DNA from 3 places in the Pediococcus sp. EKM201D genome. Region 3 is predicted to be linked to each of the others. Evidence: predicted binding sites of a transcription regulator. Region 3 holds the regulator's gene; each other region holds the start of a gene.
What was found. The regulator HrcA, encoded in region 3, represses chaperone genes, less so after heat shock. The targets are predictions, from matches to a motif close to TTAGCACTCNNNNNNNNNGAGTGCTAA.

Region 1: a site for HrcA is predicted at 1,164-1,190, ahead of HFC68_RS08170 (ATP-dependent Clp protease ATP-binding subunit). Genes of this name have one in related genera too.
Region 2: a site for HrcA is predicted at 2,829-2,855, ahead of groES (co-chaperone GroES). Genes of this name have one in related genera too.

The regions. Positions count from the first base shown of each region.
Region 1 covers NZ_JAALFK010000006.1:5,867-10,166, forward strand. Annotated here, with positions in the region: gene ptsP (phosphoenolpyruvate--protein phosphotransferase) at 1-464, opposite strand, end outside; gene HFC68_RS08160 (phosphocarrier protein HPr) at 464-730, opposite strand; gene HFC68_RS08165 (hypothetical protein) at 876-1,064, opposite strand; gene HFC68_RS08170 (ATP-dependent Clp protease ATP-binding subunit) at 1,269-3,488, shown strand; gene HFC68_RS08175 (DUF1634 domain-containing protein) at 3,543-3,905, opposite strand; gene HFC68_RS08180 (sulfite exporter TauE/SafE family protein) at 3,905-4,300, opposite strand, start outside.
Region 2 covers NZ_JAALFK010000004.1:70,139-74,438, forward strand. Annotated here, with positions in the region: gene HFC68_RS06805 (APC family permease) at 1-515, opposite strand, end outside; gene groL (chaperonin GroEL) at 859-2,478, opposite strand; gene groES (co-chaperone GroES) at 2,506-2,790, opposite strand; gene HFC68_RS06820 (CPBP family intramembrane glutamic endopeptidase) at 2,975-3,625, shown strand; gene HFC68_RS06825 (hypothetical protein) at 3,945-4,300, shown strand, end outside.
Region 3 covers NZ_JAALFK010000001.1:271,728-276,027, reverse strand. Annotated here, with positions in the region: gene truB (tRNA pseudouridine(55) synthase TruB) at 1-576, shown strand, start outside; gene ribF (riboflavin biosynthesis protein RibF) at 580-1,524, shown strand; gene hrcA (heat-inducible transcriptional repressor HrcA) at 1,632-2,672, shown strand; gene grpE (nucleotide exchange factor GrpE) at 2,683-3,255, shown strand; gene dnaK (molecular chaperone DnaK) at 3,281-4,300, shown strand, end outside.

The sequences.
Region 1 (4,300 bases), on a different contig from region 3:
TCAATCAAAGCGGGGTTAGGAAGTTCCACACCCAACAAGTGACTCATCAAACGTTTAGTAACGTCACGAATATCTGCGGCACGTTCTTGCATATAAGCATTATCAGTCATTGCTTCAAACATTGAAATAAAGTTATCCGTAACTTCTTTAGTAGCTTCTTCTGCATTAATTGTGTCGTTTTTAATTTTGTCTTCAATATTACCAATCAATTCTGGATCAGAAAGAATGGTTAAATGAGCTTCGAAAACTTCTGCCTCTTCAGCACCAAGGTTTTCTGCAGCCTTAGCTTTGATGAGTGAAAGTTCTTCTTTAGACTTTTCCAAAGCATCGTGAAGGCGTTTGATTTCTGCATCAACGTCAGTAATGTTTTTCTTTTCAAAAGAAAGATCTGGATCCACCATCAAATATGCTTTAGCAATGGCAATCCCATCACTGGCCGCAATACCTTTTAATGTGCCAGCCATTAGTCAGATAGTCCTTCCTTTTTCATTGTATCTTCAAGTGCTGCGATTGCGTCTGCTTCGTCATCACCATCAGCTGAGATAGTAACGTCTGCGCCTTGGCCAACACCAAGTGACATAACACCCATGATTGACTTCAAGTTAACTGATTTGTCTTTGTAAGTTAATTGAATGTCTGAGTTGAACTTGCTAGCTGATTGTACCAACAATGTTGCTGGACGTGCATGAATACCTGTTTCTGCAATTACATGAAAGTCGCGTTTTTCCATAATAAAATATCTCCTTTTGATTACACATATATTTTTGACCCAAATAAGTAGTGAACGTACACTAATTATTTATAAGCCTTTGATAAGAATAATATCAATTTATTAGTTGCAAAGCAAGCCCTTACATAAAACTTAAATAAATCCGCTATTTATCTTTGATACGTTCAAAGTGATAAACAACAATCCCGCCACGGTCTGCTTTTCCAATTACTTGCTTTCTTTCAGGAAATTCCATAAAACGTGGCTGGAAATCTTGGAACTCCTCTGCAGTAATCTTTAGCTCTTTGATTGAACCATCCTTTAAATCATTCAAAAGCTGTAAATAATCTCGCATGTTGTCACCTCACTTCGGTCTATTTATTCTATACCATTAAGTACTTTGTTATCAACAATAATATTACCTGATTATCCATCTTTTTTTCAAATCAAACTACTTGCACTCTGAAATAGAGTGTGTATAATTTAGGTATGGTCAATATTGGTCAAACATTATTTGACTAATTATCGTTTCATATTTTTGAAAGAAGGGAGACAGCAGATGCTTTGTCAAAACTGTCAAAAGAACGAAGCAAGCATTCACCTCTATACGAACGTGAATGGTCAACGTACAGAAGTTAATCTGTGTCAGAATTGCTATCAACTTTTAAAAAATCAACGAAATAATAACATTAATAGAAACGGAGGTGCTCGTATGGCACAAGATCCATTTGGATTTGGAAACTTAGATGATATCTTCCGTGCGATGCAAGGCGGTAACATGGGACAACCCGAAAACCTCTATGGACAACAAGTTCCCCCTACTCAACCAGGTGGTGGAAATGGTTCAGGTGGTAATCCTAACAACCGTGGCAACGGCGGATCACTTTTAAGTCAGTATGGCTTGAACCTAACTGATTTAGCTAAACAAGGTAAGATTGATCCCGTAATCGGTCGTGACAGCGAAATTGAACGGGTCATCGAAATTCTAAATCGTCGTACTAAAAATAACCCAGTTTTAATTGGTGAAGCTGGGGTTGGTAAAACTGCTGTCGTAGAAGGATTGGCTCAGCGGATTGTGGAAGGTTCTGTTCCTCAAAAGCTAGTTAATAAACAAATCGTGCGTTTGGACGTAGTTTCTCTAGTTCAAGGTACTGGAATTCGTGGTCAATTCGAACAACGTATGCAACAACTAATGAAAGAAGTTCAAGCTAACAAAGACATGGTCGTCTTCATCGATGAAATCCATGAAATTGTTGGAGCTGGTAATGCTGAAGGCGGCATGGATGCTGGTAACGTTCTTAAACCAGCCCTTGCCCGAGGCGACTTCCAATTAGTCGGTGCTACAACGCTTAAAGAATTCCGAGACATTGAAAAGGATGCGGCCCTTGCCCGTCGTTTACAACCAGTGCAAGTCGATGAACCTAGTGAAGAAGAAGCTATTAAGATTCTAAAAGGAATTCAAAAGAAATACGAAGATTATCATCATGTTCACTACACGGATGATGCAATCGAAGCAGCCGTAAAATTATCAAAACGCTACATTCAAGATCGCTTCCTTCCTGATAAGGCCATCGACCTCCTTGATGAAGCTGGTTCTAAGAAGAATCTAACGATTAACATCGCTGATCCAGAAACCATTCAAAAGAAGATTGATGAAGCGGAAGCTCAAAAGAAAGCTGCCCTTCAATCAGAAGATTACGAAAAAGCAGCTTACTACCGTGATCAAGTTTCTAAGCTTGAAAAGAACAAAGATGGTGCAACAAGTAGCGAAGAACAACCAACGGTCACTGAAGAAGATATGGAAAAGATTATCGAAACTAAGACTGACATTCCAGTTGGTGACTTGCAAAAGCAGGAACAAGAACAACTTCAAAATCTTTCAGAAAACTTGAAAGATCACGTCATTGGACAAGATGAAGCTGTCGATAAGATTTCTCGGGCCATTCGTCGTAACCGGATTGGTTTAAACGGAACTGGTCGTCCGATTGGTTCCTTCCTCTTCGTCGGTCCTACCGGAGTTGGTAAGACTGAGTTAGCTAAGCAACTTGCGCAACAATTGTTTGGTTCTAAGGATTCCATGATTCGCTTTGATATGAGTGAGTACATGGAGCCTCATTCAATATCAAAACTAATCGGTTCGCCTCCAGGGTACGTTGGTTACGAAGAAGCGGGTCAATTAACTGAACAAGTTCGTCGTCATCCATACAGCTTAGTTCTCCTAGATGAAGTGGAAAAAGCTCACCCAGATGTCATGCATATGTTCTTGCAAATCTTGGATGATGGTCGTCTAACTGATTCACAAGGTCGGACAGTAAGCTTCAAAGATACCATCATTATCATGACTTCTAATGCCGGAACTGGTGACGTACAAGCTGATGTTGGTTTTGGAGCAGCTGCTCAAGGTAAGACCCACTCCGTCCTTGACAAACTGGGAAATTACTTCAAGCCTGAATTCTTGAACCGTTTTGACGACATTGTTGAGTTCCAAGCCTTAACTAAGGAAAACTTAATGCAAATTGTCGACTTAATGATTGCAGACGTTAATAGCATGTTGGCAACTCAAGGACTACACGTTGATGTAACCAAACCAGTTGAAGAACGCTTAGTTGATTTAGGCTACAATCCTAAGATGGGTGCTCGTCCATTGCGTCGGGTAATTCAAGAACAAATTGAAGATCGCATCGCGGACTTCTATCTTGACCATCCAGCAGAAAAGCAACTAAACGCTAAGATTAAAGATGATCAAATTGAAATTACTGGTGCTCCTAAAAAAGATTAAATAATAAAAAGAGGTTAGATAAACCAATTATGGTTTACCTAACCTCTTCTTTTTTTATCCGCGATAACCAATTGCCATACCAATAATTAGAATTACTAGTACGATTGTAGTAATGACCACGTACAAACGGTCGCCTTCTTTAGCAAAGGCATATATTGAAACAATTACTCGTAAAACGGGTGTCAAAATTAATAAGAAAATTCCAAACATCAAAACCGCATAAGGTTTAAAAGCTAACACCCCATGAAAGATAGGCGTAATCCGAGTCGGTAAAGCCCCCGAATATCCAGAACCATTCTTAAATAACCATAGACCAATTCCTAATAGAATCACTAGCGCTGAAATATATACTCCCACTTGAAGGACACGCCCAATGACTAATTCCACGTGTTGCATCTCTTGTTTTTTAGCATTCATTAGATGTTCACCCCAAATCCTTTAAGAATCATTTGCAATCCCATATATAAAAGAACGGGAATAAAAATCATTCGAATCCAACGGGGTTGTAGGTGTTGCATAATCCGACTTCCCAATTGAGCTCCAAATAAAATTCCAATCGCTAATGGTCCTGCAATATCAGCATGAATGGAACCATTAAAGAAATAGACCATGGCACTGGCAGCAGCGGTGACTCCCATCATCAAATTACTGGTAGCACTAGAAGGCTTAAGTGGCATCTTCATAATGTTATCCATTGCCATAACTTTGAAAGCTCCACTACCAATTCCTAATAATCCACTGGCTAATCCGGCCCCAAACATTACGGCTGAACCGCCGGGAACATTTTCTACTTGGTAATCAACATTTTTCTT
Region 2 (4,300 bases), on a different contig from region 3:
ATCGTTAAGAAACTAGCTGATTCTCGTAGTCCCCGCAGATTCAGCGCCATAATTCCCAGTACAATCAAAACCGCAATGGCAATATGGTACTTTTGCAATGCTGGAATCGCCGACGTAATCGCTTCTGTACCAGAGGTCACACTAACCGCTACGGTCAGCATGTAATCCACTAAAAGTGAGCCACCGGCCACCAGACCGGCAGACGTCCCCCAATTTTTACTAGCTACTACATACGCCCCACCACCAGATGGATAAGCCTTAATAATTTGGCGGTATGACACGGTAATCGCGAATAATAGCACTAATACAATCCCAGCAATTGGAATTGAATACCAAGTTGCAGCGGCAGATAAAACAATCAAAACCGACAAAATTTCTTCGGTACCATATGCAATAGATGATAAAGCATCTGAAGATAGCAAGGCGAGGGCTTTGAACTTCGTTAAAGCTTGTCCACTCTCGTCGAGCGTTTTCAGTGGTTTACCAATTAAAATACGCTTCAAATACGAAAACATCTTTTACTCTCCATTTTCAAAAATATGCAAGTGAAATTCTACTCCAAATCTCGCAAAATGACTAGCACAATTTTTAAGATTATAATTCATATACTGATAATAACAGAATTCATCTGAATAAGGTGTAATTTAAACGTAATATTCCTCAGTCCAGTAAAGAAGTTTTTTAACTTCTAAGTTATTCTAATTCATATTCTCCTAGTTGGAAATAAAAAAGAATCCACAATGCTGATCGCATCATGGATTCTTTTAATTTAAATTAGTCTAGTTTAGCGTTGGAGAGCTGAATTTTCGGCAAACCTTCGCATCTTCCTAATTTAAATCGTTAGTTCTAAGAATTAAATTACATCATACCGCCCATACCTGGAGCTGGTGCTGCAGGAGCTGGGTTGTCTTCTGGTAAGTCAGCAACTACTGCTTCAGTAGTTAACAATAATGCTGATACACTAGCAGCATTTTGAAGTGCTGAACGTGTAACCTTTGTAGGATCAACGATTCCGGCTTCAACCATGTCGACCCATTCGTCGTTAGCGGCGTTGTATCCAACACCTGGCTTTTGACCCTTAAGTTTTGTAACGATTACTGAACCTTCTTCGCCGGCATTTTCAGCAATTTGACGAACTGGTTCTTCAAGCGCACGACGTACAATGTTAACACCTGTAGCTTCATCGCCTTCAGCTTCGACGTCTTCAAGGTCTGAAATAACGTTAGCAAGTGCTGTACCACCACCAGGAACAAAACCTTCTTCAACGGCAGCTCTAGTAGCGTTTAAAGCATCTTCGATACGGTATTTCTTTTCTTTAAGTTCTGTTTCAGTAGCAGCACCAACACGGATTACTGCAACACCACCAGATAACTTAGCAAGACGTTCTTGAAGTTTTTCCTTGTCGAAGTCAGAAGTTGTTTCACTGATTTGTTGTTTGATAATTCCCACACGTTCAGCGATTTGTTCTTGGCTTCCGGCACCTTCAACGATGGTTGTATCATCTTTAGTAACTGTAACCTTGTTAGATTGACCAAGTTGTTCGATAGTAACGTCCTTCAAGTTCAAACCAAGGTCATCTGTAATTACAGTACCACCAGTTAGGATAGCAATGTCTTCCAATTGTTCCTTACGACGATCACCAAAGCCAGGAGCCTTAACCGCAACTACGTTGAAGGTTCCACGCATCTTATTCAAAACAAGTGTTGGTAGTGCTTCACCTGTAATGTCGTCCGCAATAATCAACAATGAGCGGCTTTGTTCAACTACTGATTGAAGAACTGGAAGAATATCTTGGATATTACCGATCTTCTTATCAGTGATTAAGATGTATGGATTATCAAGGTTAGCTTCCATCTTGTCGTTGTCAGTTACCATGTATTGTGACATGTATCCACGGTCAAATTGCATACCTTCCACAACATCCAATGTTGTGTCAACTCCACGAGATTCTTCAATGGTGATAACCCCATCGTTACCAACTTTTTCCATAGCGTTAGCAATCAACTTGCCAACTTCTGGGTTAGCAGAAGAAATTGAAGCGATTTGAGCAATATCATCTTTAGTCTTTACTTCATGTGACATCTTGTGGAGAGCTTCAACTGCTTTACTTGTTGCTTTTTCAATACCGCGACGGATACCAACAGGGTTAGCACCAGCAGTAACGTTCTTCATTCCTTCATTGACGATTGCTTGAGTAAGAACCGTAGCGGTAGTTGTACCATCACCAGCAATGTCGTTGGTCTTTGAAGCAACTTCTGAAACTAATTTAGCACCCATATTTTCAAAATGATCTTCAAGTTCGATTGCCTTAGCAATTGTCACACCATCATTAGTAATTGTAGGTGAACCGTATGATTGTTCCAAGACCACATTACGGCCTTTAGGTCCGATTGTTGACTTAACGGTGTCAGCTAACTTATCTACACCCTTAAGCATTTTTGTACGTGCATCTTCTGAAAATTTAATTTCTTTAGCCATTATCAACACTCCTAAATTAAAAATTAATTATTCAACTACTGCAACTAAGTCCTTTTCATGGACAACTAAGTATTTTTTATCTTCGTATGAAACTTCAGTACCAGCATATTTGTCATATACTACTGTATCGCCAACTTTGACGTTCATTGGTACTGTTTGACCATTGTCTAAAACTGTACCGTTACCGACAGCGATAATCTTTCCAGTTTGGGACTTTTCTTTAGCATTGCTTGCAAGTACGATGCCTCCGACAGTTTGTTCTTCTTCATCTTTAGCTTCTAAAATAACGCGATCTCCTAAAGGTTTTAACACGTGAATCCCTCCAAATATAATTTACTGATAAGATTTGTTTAGCACTCGTCATCTCTAAGTGCTAACTACAATGATAACTATATCATGATTTTTTTAGATTGCAAGTATTTTTGACCTTTATTAACCAATCAAATTTAGCAATACTTTAAATATGCTATACTAGCAGGAATAAAGGAGGGTTGAGATGAAAATTTCTAAGAGTTCAATTTTAACTTTAATTACGTATTTAATAATTTTCCTTCTACCTAGCATTTTAAACGTGTTTATTAATCTGGGGGCTGGGTTTATCTGGGTTGAAACTGTCGACTACTTGGTTGGCGCACTGCTACTAATCTTTATTAGTAGTAAAACCAACGAAATCAACCATATCGAATCTAATCGTAAATCTTTTCTATATGCTATTGCTTGGGGAATCATTGGAACAGCCTTAGTAATTTTGCTGCAATTTGTGATTAGCTATATTACGATCATTTTTGGAAGTAATCCTACTTCTCAAAACACCGCAACCTTGGTGACTTTGGCTAAAACCAATCCATTTTTCATTTTAGCGATCACCGTGGGAGCTCCAATCATGGAAGAGTTGGTTTTTAGAAAAGTTTTATTTGGTAACCTCAGTGCAATGTTTGGATCTGATTCCACGCTGGGATTCACCGTCATGGCCATCATTTCTAGTCTAGCATTTGCATTTATGCACAACGATAGTCACATCTTTCTATATGCGGCCATTGGTTTGCTATTCTGTTGGTTGTACAAAAAGACCGGACGTATTCAAACTTCGATGATTGCTCATATTTTAATGAATTCGGTCGTTATTTTACCGTTAGTAATTAAATAACAAAAAGAATCATTTTAGTTTCACTAAGTATTAGTGGCTAAAAATGATTCTTTTTAATTTGTTATTTTGGACTGTCGAACTAGTTGTGGAAAATTGTAACAGCTGGCTAAGCCGTTGCGGGGGTATAAGTCTATATTTGATGATTTTGATTTAACGTGTTTAGTTTCATTTTTGTAATTTTACACCTCCTTCCAATACTTTTAAACGTTTACAACACCATTTTTATAGTGTTTAACCTCCTTTAAGGTAATGTCCATATATGTTAGAATCAAGGCAGGATTATTGTGATTTACAAATAATTATGGGGGAGTGTTTTATTATGAAAAAAATTGCTTCAATTGCACTTTTAGCATTGGTTCCACTGACGCTTGCTAGCTGCGGATCTGGAAACCAAAAACCAGATTCTCAGTCTTCAAATGCTACTTCTAAAACAGAAAAGGTTAGCAAAAAGGCTAGCTCAAAAACTAGTTCTAAGAAAGATAAAGAAGCTTCATCATCTTCAAAAGCAAGTTCTAATAGTTCATCTTCAACTAAGGATGATCAAACTTCATCAAGCGTTGCTAGCGCAAGTAGTTCTACTTCCAAAGCTTCCAATAGTGCTATTAGTTCCTCTAGTAAGTCTGAAAATAACCATAATAGCTCAAATAAAACGAGTTCTAATAACCTAAGTCGTGC
Region 3 (4,300 bases):
GGAACTTTAATTCAAATTCCACCCATGTATTCCGCAGTAAAGGTTAAGGGCCGCAAGTTATATGAATACGCCCGCGCTGGTGAGACGGTAGAACGTCCTCAGCGTCAAATTAAGGTTTATGATTTTGTTCAAACTCGCCCATCAATTTTTGATGCAGAAAAGGGACAACAAACTATTTATTTCAAGGTTAGTTGTGGCAAGGGGACGTATGTGAGAACTTTAGCAGTTGATTTTGGTCGTCATTTTGGATTACCAGCGGTGATGTCTGATTTAAGTCGCTTGGCTAGTGGGGGATTCAAAATTGAGGAATGCCTGACGTTATCCGACTTAGAACAAGCACGAGATGAAGATCGTTTATCGACGGTTATTCAACCTTTAGATCGGGCCTTGGATAACTTTAATACAATTACAATTTCAGATGTTGAATGGGAAATTGTTAAAAATGGAGGATTTTTGAATCGTCCGCAAACTGATGAAATCATAGCTTTAAAATATAATGGGAATATTCAGGCGTTATATCAGTATGATACAAATCGTCAAAACTATATTCCTAAAAAAATGTTGTTGGTGAGATAGAAAATGCAAATAGTAAGAATACATCATCCATATTCAAAAAAAATAATTCCAGCAGAACCTGTAGCACTAGCTTTAGGTTTCTTTGACGGTGTTCATCGTGGACACCAAGCAGTTATTAAGCAAGCTTGCCAAAAGGCCCGAGAACAGCATTTAAAGGTGGCAGCAATGACGTTTAACCATCATGCGTCGGTAGTATTTGAACAGGATCGTAACTTTAGCCCGTTAAGCTACCTAACTTCAGTAGAACGAAAAGCAGAGTTAATGCGCGAATTAGGCGTTGATATACTTTACGTTGTTGATTTCACTTCTGCATTTGGTAGTTTAAGTCCCGAAGATTTTGTTCAACAATATATGGTGGACTTAAATGCCAAAGTGGTAGTTGCAGGTTTTGATTATACATTTGGACCTGCTGAACTAGCGAACATGGATACTTTACCAGCACTAGCTCAGGGACGATTTGAGGTCATTAAAGTGTCTAAAATCATTTTAAAGAATGATAAGATCGGATCTGATAAGATTCGTGAGATGGTATCGTTAGGAAATATTGATGATGCTAATGCCTATCTAGGTTACGCTTTTCAAACGAGTGGCGTGGTGGTTCATGGAGAAGCACGTGGAAGAGAACTCGGTTTTCCAACTGCTAATATAGTTTCTAATGAAAATCAAATTACACCTGGGATCGGAATCTATGTTGTTGAAATCAAAGTAGGCGGCCAATGGTATAAGGGAATGGCATCCGTTGGCAAAAATGTAGTCTTCGGGGAAGGTCGTCCGGTTACTACTGAAATTAATATTTTAGATTTTAAAGAAGCTATCTACGGAGAGACTGTTAAAGTTAAATGGTACCATCGCTTACGAGGTGAAATTAAATTTGATTCGGTTGATGCTTTAATCGAACAACTGCATCAAGATGAAGCTGATACAAGGGAATTTTTTAACAAGTTATAAAGATGTCTGACCAAATTTGACTATAGTTGACATTTCTACAAACCTCTGGTATCTTATTAAGTGTTCTTAGCACTCCAACTTTCTAAGTGCTAAAAGAGGTGATTTTCATGTTAACAGATCGTGAGTTGTTAATTTTAGAGGAGATTGTCCGAGAGTATACTGAGAATGGTCAGCCAATCGGATCAAAAACGTTGATGAATAATCTTCCAGTAAAAGTGAGTTCGGCAACGATTAGAAATGATATGGCTAAGCTAGAAGAGATGGGTCTGATTGAAAAGATGCATTCATCTTCTGGAAGAATTCCATCTTTGATGGGATATCGGTATTACGTAGATCATTTGTTAAGCCCCAAGAAGTTAAATCAAAGTGAGGCTCAACAGATTCAAAAGGGTCTGGGGATGCATTTTAGAGAAGTAGATGACATTGTTCGAACTTCGGCTGAAATGTTATCAAATTTAACGCATTATACAGCGTTAACGTTAAAACCTGACCAAAAAGATGCGACTTTAGATGGTTTTCGAATGGTTCCACTTGGTGGGAATCAAGTGATGTTGATTTTGGTTTCTAGTAATGGCGACGTTACTAGTCAGCAATTTTCGATCCCCCGCGGAATGAATAGTGAGACTGTCGAACGCGTCTTGAGAATTATGAATGATCGCTTGATTGGCGAAACGCTTGATCAAGTTTATTATCACCTGAAAACAGATATTCCTAAAATTGTTGAGCATTATCTGCATAGTAACGACGGAATTATTGATATTTTCGAAAATGTAGTTGCGCAGTCTTCACAGGACCGTTACTTCATTGGAGGGAAGTTGAATATCCTTAATTTCTCCAAGAATGTAGATGTTAGTTCAATTAGAGGGCTTTTGACTCTATTTAATGAGAATGATCAACTTGATGGATTACTTGGAAATAATCAGAGTGACTTAGATGTAAAGATTGGCGATGAATTAAGCAATGCTTTACTAAAGGATTTTAGCTTAATCACTGCTACTTATGATGTTGGTAGTCGAGGCAAGGGATTAATTGCCATTCTCGGTCCAACTAGTATGCAGTATTCGAAAACATTAGGCTTACTTGATACATTTAGAGATCAGTTGTCTAATCGAATGCTCGAATATTATAAGCACCTTGATGATAGTTAGGAGGATTGAATTGGCAAAAGAGAAAAAAGAAGAAGTCAAAGAAGAAGAAGTTTCTGAAGCTACTTCAACAGAAGGGTCAACAGATGTTGAATCAACTAATAATGATGATTTAACTACAGAAACTCAAGCAACAACGGCTTTAGATGACATTAAAAAGGTGGAAGCTGAACGCGATGAACTTTCAGACAAGTATATTCGTGCTCAAGCTGAAATTGTTAATATGCGTCGCCGAAACGAAAAAGAACAGGCATCATTAATCAAGTATGATGGTCAAAAACTTGCAAAAGCAATTTTGCCAGCACTTGATAATCTTGAACGCGCTCTAGCAGTTGAGTCTGCTTCGGAACAACTCTTAAAAGGGGTCAAGATGGTTCAAACCGATTTGTTAAAAGCTTTGAAGGAAAATCACGTTGCTGAAATTGAAGCTGAAGGACAAGCTTTTGATCCTAATATGCATCAAGCCGTTCAGACGGTGCCAGCTGATGATGACCATCCAGCCGATACAGTTGTTCAAGTATTACAAAAAGGATATATTTTAAAAGATCGAGTGTTACGACCAGCAATGGTAATCGTAGCTCAATAAAAAAGAGGAAGAGGGATTTTAAACAATGGCAAGTAATAAAATTATTGGTATTGATTTAGGTACTACAAACTCTGCAGTTGCTGTCATGGACGGTGACAAACCAAAAATTATCACAAACCCTGAAGGAGCACGTACAACTCCATCAGTTGTTGCTTTTAAGAATGGTGAAACTCAAGTTGGGGAAGTTGCTAAGCGTCAAGCAATCACTAACCCTGATACAATTGCTTCAATCAAACGTCACATCGGTGAAGCTGGCTATAAAGTAACCGTTGATGGCAAGTCTTATACACCACAAGAAGTTTCAGCAATGATTTTAAGTTATATCAAGAAATTTGCTGAAGATTACCTTGGTGAAGAAGTAGATAAAGCTGTTATCACAGTACCTGCTTACTTTGATGATTCACAACGTCAAGCTACAAAGGACGCTGGTAAGATTGCTGGCTTGGATGTTAAACGTATTATCAACGAACCTACAGCATCTTCATTAGCTTACGGACTAGATCAAAACGGTAAGGATGAAAAGATTCTCGTTTATGATTTAGGTGGTGGTACTTTTGATGTTTCCGTTCTTGAATTAGGGGATGGCGTATTCCAAGTTCTTTCAACAAACGGTGATACACACCTTGGTGGTGACGACTTTGATCAAAAGATCATCGACTGGTTAGTTGATGAATTCAAGAAAGACAATGGCGTAGACTTATCACAAGATAAGATGGCTCTTCAACGTTTGAAGGACGCCGCTGAAAAAGCTAAGAAGGACCTTTCAGGTGTTAGCGAAGCTCAAATCAGTCTACCATTTATTTCAGCTGGCGAAGCCGGACCATTACATCTTGAAAAGACTTTGACACGTGCGCAATTTGATCAATTAACTGCTGACCTAGTGGAACGTACTAAGGCTCCAGTTGAAAATGCGCTTAAAGATGCTGGACTTTCAGCTTCTGAAATTGACGAAGTCATCTTAAATGGTGGTTCAACACGTATTCCTGCCGTTCAAGAAGCCGTTAAGAACTGGACAGGTAAGGAACCTAACCACTCAATCAACCCT